3 regions of the Clostridium sp. CM027 genome follow, and region 3 is predicted to be linked to each of the others. Evidence: a T-box and tRNA genes for the amino acid it is inferred to sense, from the RefSeq annotation. Region 3 holds a T-box; the other regions hold tRNA genes.

Region 1 (3,278 bases), 1.5 Mb from region 3:
TATACTGAAAATTCTAATTTTATTACTAAAAACTGAAATAATGCAAAACCAACAACCACTCCTGGTATTATTAATGGTGAAAAGAAAAAACTCTTTAAAACACCCTTTCCTTTGAAATCAAATCTGCTTAATCCGTAAGCTGCCGGTATTCCAATTAACAGTGCTAATACTGTAGACCCACAGGATACTAAAAAACTTACAAACATTGTATTCATAAACATATCTGATTGAAATACATTTGCATACCACTTAATGCTAAACCCCTTTGGTGGGAATGCAATATAACTTTCTGTTCCTATACTTGTTAACGCTATAATTACTAATGGTGCTAGTAAAAATATATATACTAATGCTACGAATATAGTAAGTAATTTGCTTTTTTTGCCTTTCATGTTATAATCCCCTCTTATCTAATCTAGACGCTAATAAGTTTATTCCTTTTATAACCAATAATGTTGTAACTATCATTATTGTTGCAACAACAGACGCCGCTTGCCAGTCACTTAAGGTCATCGCTTCTTGATAAATTAATGTGGCTAACACTGTATTTTTATTACCACCTAATAACTGTGGTGTAGTATAAGCAGTAAGTGCTCCTGTAAATACAAGGACTGTTCCAACTATTAATCCCGGTAAACTCAGTGGGAATATAACCTTAAAGAAGGCCTTCACTTTATTAGCTCCTAAACTTTCCGCTGCTTCTAATAAGTCATTATCTATATTTTCTAAAACTCCTACTAAAGAAATAATCATTAGCGGTGAAAATAAATAAACTGTACCAACTATGATTGCGCCTTCAGTATACATCATAGTTAAAGATTCATTAATAACGCCTAAGCTAAGTAACACTTTATTTATAACTCCATTTTTACCTAAAATACTCATCCAAGCAAAAGAACGAACAATTGAATTTGTAAGAATAGGGAATATGGTTAATGCCATGAATAACCCTCTAATCTTCTTTGAGGTTCTAGACACAAAATATGCTGTTGGAACTCCAATAACCACGCATATTGCAGATGATATTAAAGCAATTCTTAATGTTCTATAAAATATCTGCAGCGTATACTTATCTCCAAAGAAATTTAAATAATGATCTAAACTAAAGCTTCCATTAATACTAAAAGTAGGAATTATAGTACTAACTAAAGGTACTATAAGAAAATAAGCTAGTAATATTAAACACGGTACAAATAATACGTAAGTCCATTTTTTCTTCATAGGTTTAACTCTCCTAAAATTTTATCTTAATGATATTTTTGTTCGGTATATATAATTTATATTTATTTCACAAAACCAATAATGTGGCAAAATATTGATATTCGTCCAAAAAATACGAACATTAATTTATTTTAATTGCTTATTATATGTGTTTATGCTACTATAACGATCGAATGTTGTCAATATTTTTATTTTTTCAAGACAAAAAATCAAATCACTCTAAATACATTTTGAATCTTAATTTTCCATCAAATATGCCGGACGTAAAAAAAGTCCTAAACAAATGTTTAGGACTTTTTTGGAGCTGGCAATAGGAATTGAACCTACAACCTGCTGATTACAAGTCAGCTGCTCTACCGTTGAGCCATGCCAGCAAAAATGGCGACTCAAAAGGGATTCGAACCCTCGACCTCCGCCGTGACAGGGCGGCACTCTAACCAACTGAGCTATTGAGCCATATATGGTGGGAACAACAGGGTTCGAACCTGTGACCCTCTGCTTGTAAGGCAGATGCTCTCCCAGCTGAGCTATGCTCCCATATATGTTTTAATGGTGACTCCTAGGGGAATTGAACCCCTGTTACCACCGTGAAAGGGTGGTGTCTTAACCGCTTGACCAAGGAGCCTTATTATTTTTCAATGATTCTTTTGATAAGAATCAAACTTATAAATTAGATGTTCTTTTATTAAACTATAACAGTTTAGTAAAAATGGCGACTCAAAAGGGACTCGGACCCTCGACCTCCGCCGTGACAGGGCGGCACTCTAACCAACTGAGCTATTGAGCCATATATGGTGGGAACAACAGGGTTCGAACCTGTGACCCTCTGCTTGTAAGGCAGATGCTCTCCCAGCTGAGCTATGCTCCCATATATGTTTTAATGGTGACTCCTAGGGGAATTGAACCCCTGTTACCACCGTGAAAGGGTGGTGTCTTAACCGCTTGACCAAGGAGCCATACTAATTTGTCACTTTATTTATTATGGGCTTACGTCTTGCAACCCGACATAAACTATAATACCTAATTTTTCTTAAAGTGTCAACATATTTTCTTATTTTTTTTATTATTTTTTTTCGCAAAACACTCAAATCCAGTTAAATCAACGGTTCCCCTTATAGAATTTTTTTTATGTTTTTTTGAAAATAACTACTTTTACTAAACAATCACAAACAAATTCTATGGTTACTTATAAAACAAAATAAAAATTCATTTTCATCCTACTGATTTTAGGGTAAGATTATATGTAACCACTTTATAATCTAAAAATATTTTTTCTCGAAAGGAGAGATTTTCTTGAAACATTCTCTTATAATAATTGGCGGAGGTGCCTCTGGTTTAACCTCTGCTTTAATAGCAAAAGATTTTGGTATAGATGTAGCAATAATTGAAGGAACCGACAGAGTAGGTAAAAAAATACTAACTACCGGTAACGGTAGGTGTAATATCAGTAATGTACATATAAATAATGATAGATATCACAGTGAAAATCCAAATTTCGCAGGTTATACGCTAGATTCTTTTACCATAAAGGATACTATAAATTTTTTCGAGTGTTTAGGAATACCTTTAGTTACAAAAGATGGTGGTAAAATGTTTCCTATGTCATTGCAAGCCTCATCAGTACTTGATATACTACGCTTTGCTATAGACGAAAAAAAAATTCCACTATATACAAATACCAAAGCTAAGGAGATTATTAAAACAAATAAGGGTTTTAAAGTTTATAGCACAGATAATTCTACATATGAATGTGAAAGGTTGATTATTGCGACCGGTGGTAAATCAGCTCCTAAAACGGGTTCTGACGGTTCCGGCTATTCATTGGCTAGGCAATTAGGTCATAGTATAATCTCTCCTGTACCAGCCCTTGTACAGCTTAAATTAAACTATAATAAACTAAAGGCTCTATCTGGAGTAAAGTTTGATGGCTTTGCGGAAATATTTATAAACGATAAATATGTTCAAAAGGAATTCGGAGAAATACTTTTCACAGATTACGGCATTTCTGGTCCTCCTATTCTTCAGCTTAGTAGAACTGCATCTTATGGTTTATCTAA
Region 2 (3,278 bases), 1.1 Mb from region 3:
GAGAGAAGCTTTAAAAGAGGCGGTATATTTAATAGCAGGATGTGCACATTCCGTATTAGAAAAAACACCACCTGAGCTTTCAGCAGATATAGCTGATAAAGGTATAGTTATGACTGGTGGAGGTGCATTGTTAAAAGGCTTAGGTAAGCTCATACAAGAGGTTACTAAAGTTCCGGTATATCTAGCGGAGGATCCGATTTCATGCGTAGCACTCGGAACAGGTAAAGTATTGGATTATATGGATAAGTTAGATAATTCATTCAATGGAAGAGAATTATGCTTAACAGAATAAAAAGTATAAGCAAGCTATAAAAATAAGCAATACAATTATTAGTTTAATTGCATTGCTTATTTTTATATTATATAAGATTTGTAAGTTTAAATTGTGGATAATTATTTAAAACTAATTAAAGCATGTTAAACAGGGCTCAAATTATTTTCTTCATTGGTAAGGGAGTGCAAATAGTATGAATGCAAGAGGGATCTGCTTAAAACATTAGCAATATCCATTACCAAGCTCAATCTTATGTTTCTATTTGTAAATAATTCACTATCATCACTTGAATCTACTATACCTATTAATGAAAGAGTGCCTACCTTAGGAAGGGTTTTCCCTACACCTTTGCCAGGATGAATTGGATAATTTCTAGCTTGGAGTTCTCCAATATTTGAAATGTCTCCTAAACAAGCATCTACACCTATTATAGTACAATTTGGGTGCAATGCATTTATTTTAGATAATTTACTATCTATGTTTAAGGCATGAATTGGATTATCTATAGTGCCATATACAGGTAATGGAAAGGAACTATTTTTTAAAAGTGTACCAACTAAAGGACCTAGACAATCGCCTATACATCTATCGGTACCTATGCAAACAACTAAAGTATTTTTGTCAATATAGTCTTTTAGAAAATTAGAAAGTGTATAGTATGCTAAAGGATCTTTATAATGGGTTTTAGCTTTACTCAAGAAATATACCTCCTTGTATTGCGCTGGGGAAAAATTATTAGTTTCCTATGAATAATTTATATGAATAAATCCCGTGTATTATTATAATAAAGAATAAAAAAATGATTAATTAAAAAATGATATATAAGTATATTAACTATATGAAGGAAAACCAAATAAAAAATATAATAAATTATTTGTGCAAATAGTAAGTTGTATCAATGCTTAATATTAAGCAAATATGCGAATAGTATAGTTATGGAGAGAAGAAGTCGTTTATTAAAGGATAATAGACTTGAAATTAATTAATTAAAGTTGTATAATAATTCTTGTCGACACGGTAAAACGGTAAAACGGCAAAATGATAAAACATAATATGCTGGCATGGCTCAACGGTAGAGCAGCTGACTTGTAATCAGCAGGTTGTAGGTTCAATTCCTATTGCCAGCTCCATAAGTGGAGGAGTTCCCGAGTGGCCAAAGGGGGCAGACTGTAAATCTGTTACGTAATGTTTCGATGGTTCGAATCCGTCCTCCTCCACCATTTATAATGGTTTACAATAAATTATGGTTTACAATAAATTATGGGAGCATAGCTCAGCTGGGAGAGCATCTGCCTTACAAGCAGAGGGTCACAGGTTCGAACCCTGTTGTTCCCACCATAATAATCTTTTTAAAATAGAATAAAATGCATGCTGGCATGGCTCAACGGTAGAGCAGCTGACTTGTAATCAGCAGGTTGTAGGTTCAATTCCTATTGCCAGCTCCACATATGGAGGAGTTCCCGAGTGGCCAAAGGGGGCAGACTGTAAATCTGTTACGTAATGTTTCGATGGTTCGAATCCGTCCTCCTCCACCAAAAGACATCTATAGATGTCTTTTTTTATTTTTTACAGGGTTTAGATTCTGTTGACACCATAGAATGCATATGGTATTATAATTAAAAGTTAATAATTGATAACTCTTATCAAGAGAGGTGGAGGGAAAAAGGCCCTATGAAACCCGGCAACCGGTGCAATGCACCATGGTGCCAATTCCTGCAGTTATAATCTGCAAGATAAGGGAGATGATTAAATCACCTCTTCTTATATTTGGAAGAGGTTTTATTTTTTTATAGGGAAATTTTAGAGAATAGAAGGGAGAATTATAATGAAAAGATTATTTACATCAGAATCCGTTACAGAAGGACATCCAGACAAAATTTGTGACCAAATTTCAGATGCTGTACTTGATGCTATTTTAGAGCAAGATCCTTATGCTAGGGTTGCTTGTGAAACAGCGGTTACTACAGGAATGGTTTTAGTAATGGGAGAGATAACAACTAGTTGTTATGTAGATGTTCCTAAGGTTGTTAGGAATACCATTGAAGGCATAGGATATACTAGAGCAAAATACGGGTTTGATGCTAGCACATGCGCTGTACTTACGTCTATTAATGAACAATCAACAGATATAGCTATGGGAGTAGATGAGGCATTAGAATCTAAAGCAGGCGAGATTGATAAGGTTGACGCAATAGGTGCTGGTGATCAAGGCATGATGTTTGGATTTGCAACTAATGAGACACCAGAATACATGCCACTACCAATTGCTATGGCTCACAGATTAGCAAGAAAGTTAAGCGAAGTAAGAAAAAATGGCACATTAGATTACTTAAGACCGGACGGAAAGACTCAAGTTACTGTAGAGTATGAAGATAATAAGCCAGTAAGAATAGATACTATTGTTATTTCAACTCAACATGCAGAAGAAGCAACTCATGATCAAATTGAAAATGATTTAAAAGAGCATGTAATAAAACCTGTAGTTCCAAGTGGATTATTAGATGAAAATACTAAATATTATATAAATCCTACAGGCAGATTTGTAATTGGAGGACCGCAAGGAGACTCTGGTTTAACAGGAAGAAAAATAATAGTAGATACTTATGGTGGATATGGAAGACATGGAGGTGGAGCATTCTCAGGAAAGGATGCAACAAAAGTTGATAGATCCGCTGCATATGCTGCAAGATGGGTTGCTAAAAATTTAGTTGCTGCAGGAGTTTCAGATAAATTGGAAATTCAGTTAGCTTATGCTATAGGTGTAGCTAAACCGGTATCTATAGAGGTCGAAACTTTCGGAACAGGAAAAATTGACGATGATAAAATAGTTCAAATAGTTGAAAAAGTATTTGATTTAAGGCCAGCTGTAATTATAAGAGAATTAGAACTAAGAAGACCTGTTTATAAACAAGTAGCTGCCTATGGACATTTTGGAAGAATTGATTTAGATCTTTCATGGGAAAAACTAAACAAGGTTGATGAAATAAAAAAGTACGTATAATAT
Region 3 (3,278 bases):
CGGCTTGACTTCCTTTTTTACTAGCCTCAACTTTTTGATTTACAGTAGAATCAATTGAATTTTCCTCCATATCAATTTCATTTCCGTTACGGCCTGGAGTTGCTATATTAAATTTCTTGATCATAAATTTAGATACAACATAATTTATGCAGAAAAATACGACGGTCACCAGTACATATCTTATAAGATCACCTATAATCCCTGCTTTTACAATCATCGGTATACGTGCTACAAGCTCTATAACACCAAAACTGTGAACTCGCAGATTAAATATGTCCGCACACATAAATGCAAAGCCTTGCATAACTGCATAAGTACCATATAATATTGGTGAAACAAACATAAACATGAATTCTAATGGTTCAGTAACACCTGTTAAGAAAACTGCAATGGCTGCTGAAAAAAATACTGATTTATATTTTGATCGTTTTTCATTTGGTACACTTTTATACATAGCAAGTGCAACACCCATTAAGGAGCCAGCTCCGCCAATCATTTGGCCAACTTTAAAACGTGCTGGATGAATTGTTGCAAGTAAGTTATTATATGCACTCATATCTCCAGCGGCTTTTAAGTTACCTAAGTCAGTAGCCCATGCAAGCCAAAGCGGATCTTGTCCAAGTATAAGACTGCCTGCATTAGCTCCAGTTAATACTTTATATGCTCCACCAAGATCTGTATAATTTATTGGTATTGTAATCATATGATGAAGTCCAAAAGGTAGTAATAGACGCTCAAGCGTACCATATATAAAGGGTGAAATAAATGGTGCAGTATTTTGTGATGTTGCAATCCATTTGCCAAATCCATTTATAACTGATTGAGCAAATGGCCAAACTATTACAAATAAAAGTGCAACAACGCTGGAGCCTGCGATAACAACGAATGGTACAAATCGTTTACCATTAAAGAATGCAAGTGCATTTGGTAATTTATTATAGTTATAATACTTATTAAATAAAACTGCTCCAAGAAAACCTGATATAATACCAACAAATACTCCCATATTCAATGCTGGGGATCCAAGAACAGAAATAAAGTAATCTTTAACCAAAAGGTGCTGACCTGTTAAGGAAGTTACTGTTGCATGAGCATCCGTGAGCATCTCATTGGTAATATTAAATACATTACCAGTAATTTTATTTATTAAAATATATGCAATGAGTGCTGCAAATGCTCCACCAGCACGCTCTTTAGCCCAAGAACCACCGATAGCTACAGCAAATAATAGCCCTAAATTAACTATTAGCCCCCATCCTATACCTCCCACAACTTGCGATAACGTTTGCACAAATGAAGAATTAGGTGCTGCTATTCCTATAACTGATCCTAATGAAATCATTAGTCCACCTGCTGGCATAACTGCGACCACCACTAATAATGCCTTACCAAATTTTTGCCAAAAATCGAATGAAATTATTTTTGATTTGTTCTTAACCATAGTCCAATTACCTCCAATATTGATTTAATGAATATGTATTTATAAAAATTTCAATACGCAATTGTATTTTTATATTAAACATGTGCAAACGTTTGCGTTCTTTATTAAAGTATATTTCATAGTGAAAATATTGTCAATGAAATATTAAAATAAATTTCTAAATAAAATTGTACCCATGTTTGAACTGTACACCATGTTTCATCCAATAAATATTTTTCAATCAAGTCATTTGCAAGAATGTTGTTGAAATTTTAGGATATAATATATAAATAATCACTTATATGTGGAATAGACATATTATAATAATTAGAACACATATTGACAATTGGAATAGGTTGGAATACAATAGTTTTAAATTAAAAACTGTGAAGAGGAAAAGTAAATAGTATACTGTTCAAAGAGAGAGAAACTCACCGGCTGAAAAGTTTCTTGAATAAGCAATATTGAAAACCACCTCTGAGTTGATTACTGAACTTAAGTAGGTAATTCCGCAAACCGGCGTTAGTGGTATTGAGTGACAGAGGTGAGTTTAAACTAAGCCTTCTGTAATTTGGGTGGAATCGCGATAAAACTCGTCCCTTATTTTGGGACGGGTTTATTATTTTTTGAAGGAGGAATATTTATGTTAAAGGTTGTAATAAAAGATGGAAGTGTAATAAATTCTAATGAAGAAGAAGGAAAAAGGGCGCTTAGACACACCACATCCCATATACTCGCTCAGGCAGTAAAGAGATTGTATCCAAATGCTAAATTGGCTATAGGTCCTGCAATAGATAATGGGTTTTATTATGACTTTGATGTGGAAGAACCCTTTACTATGGATATACTCCAAAAAATTGAAGAAGAAATGAGAAAAATAGTTAAGGAAGACTTAAGACTCGAGAGATCAGTTATTTCTCGAGAAGAAGCTTTAAAACTTATGAAGGATAAGGGCGAGATTTATAAAATAGAACTCATTAATGATTTGCCAGAGTATGAAGAACTAGTTTTCTTTAAGCAAGGAGATTTTATAGAACTCTGTGCAGGGCCTCATGTACTATCAACTTCAAAGGTAAAAGCTTTCAAATTATTATCAGTTGCAGGCGCTTACTGGAGGGGTAGTGAAAAAAATAAAATGCTTCAAAGAATATATGGAACGGCATTTGCAAGGAAAAGTGAACTTGATGAATATTTGAATATGCTTGAAGAAGCGAAGAAAAGGGATCATAGAAAACTTGGGAAAGAGCTAAAATTATTTGCTTTAATGGATGAGGGACCAGGATTTCCATTCTTTCTCCCTAATGGTGTAGTTTTAAAAAACAAATTAATTGAGTACTGGAGAGAAATTCATAAGAAGGCAGGTTATGTTGAGATAGAAACTCCTATGGTGTTAAACAAAGAACTTTGGGAAACATCTGGGCATTGGTCTCACTATAAAGAGAACATGTATACAGTCAATATAGATGAAGAAGAATTCGCTATAAAACCAATGAACTGCCCGGGAGGAATGCTTGTATATAAATCAGAAACTCACTCTTACAGGGATCTACCAATAAGAGCGGGAGAACTAGGTAAAGTGCACAGACATGAACTATCTGGAGCTTTGCACGGACTTATGAGAGTTAGAGCATTTACACAGGATGATGCTCACATATTCATGTTACCAGAGCAGATAAAAGAAGAAATAAAGGGCGTAGTTAAACTTATAAATGAGGTTTATGGAAGGTTAGGGTTTAAATATAGAGTAGAACTTTCAACAAGACCAGAAAATTCTATGGGAAGTGATGAAGAGTGGCAATTAGCAGAAAGCTCACTTCAGGGCGCTCTCACGGAAATGAACATGGATTTTAAGATAAAT

What was found. The T-box of region 3 lies ahead of thrS (threonine--tRNA ligase). A T-box ahead of a tRNA ligase gene usually reads a tRNA of that ligase, here a tRNA-Thr.
Region 1: it has a tRNA-Thr gene. The T-box ahead of thrS (threonine--tRNA ligase) is inferred to sense a tRNA for this amino acid. The anticodon was not compared.
Region 2: it has a tRNA-Thr gene. The T-box ahead of thrS (threonine--tRNA ligase) is inferred to sense a tRNA for this amino acid. The anticodon was not compared.

What each region holds. Positions count from the first base shown of each region.
Region 1 is NZ_CP077725.1:2,734,797-2,738,074, reverse strand. It holds gene KTC92_RS12940 (ABC transporter permease) at 1-392, opposite strand, end outside; gene KTC92_RS12935 (ABC transporter permease) at 394-1,221, opposite strand; tRNA gene KTC92_RS12930 (tRNA-Thr) at 1,521-1,595, opposite strand; tRNA gene KTC92_RS12925 (tRNA-Asp) at 1,601-1,677, opposite strand; tRNA gene KTC92_RS12920 (tRNA-Val) at 1,683-1,758, opposite strand; tRNA gene KTC92_RS12915 (tRNA-Glu) at 1,772-1,846, opposite strand; tRNA gene KTC92_RS12910 (tRNA-Asp) at 1,932-2,008, opposite strand; tRNA gene KTC92_RS12905 (tRNA-Val) at 2,014-2,089, opposite strand; tRNA gene KTC92_RS12900 (tRNA-Glu) at 2,103-2,177, opposite strand; gene KTC92_RS12895 (NAD(P)/FAD-dependent oxidoreductase) at 2,515-3,278, shown strand, end outside.
Region 2 is NZ_CP077725.1:2,350,326-2,353,603, reverse strand. It holds gene KTC92_RS11135 (rod shape-determining protein) at 1-292, shown strand, start outside; gene yyaC (spore protease YyaC) at 418-972, opposite strand; tRNA gene KTC92_RS11125 (tRNA-Thr) at 1,330-1,404, shown strand; tRNA gene KTC92_RS11120 (tRNA-Tyr) at 1,410-1,494, shown strand; tRNA gene KTC92_RS11115 (tRNA-Val) at 1,537-1,612, shown strand; tRNA gene KTC92_RS11110 (tRNA-Thr) at 1,645-1,719, shown strand; tRNA gene KTC92_RS11105 (tRNA-Tyr) at 1,725-1,809, shown strand; SAM riboswitch class I at 1,912-2,014, shown strand; gene metK (methionine adenosyltransferase) at 2,100-3,275, shown strand.
Region 3 is NZ_CP077725.1:1,264,703-1,267,980, reverse strand. It holds gene KTC92_RS06040 (PTS transporter subunit IIBC) at 1-1,441, opposite strand, end outside; T-box leader at 1,798-2,024, shown strand; gene thrS (threonine--tRNA ligase) at 2,064-3,278, shown strand, end outside.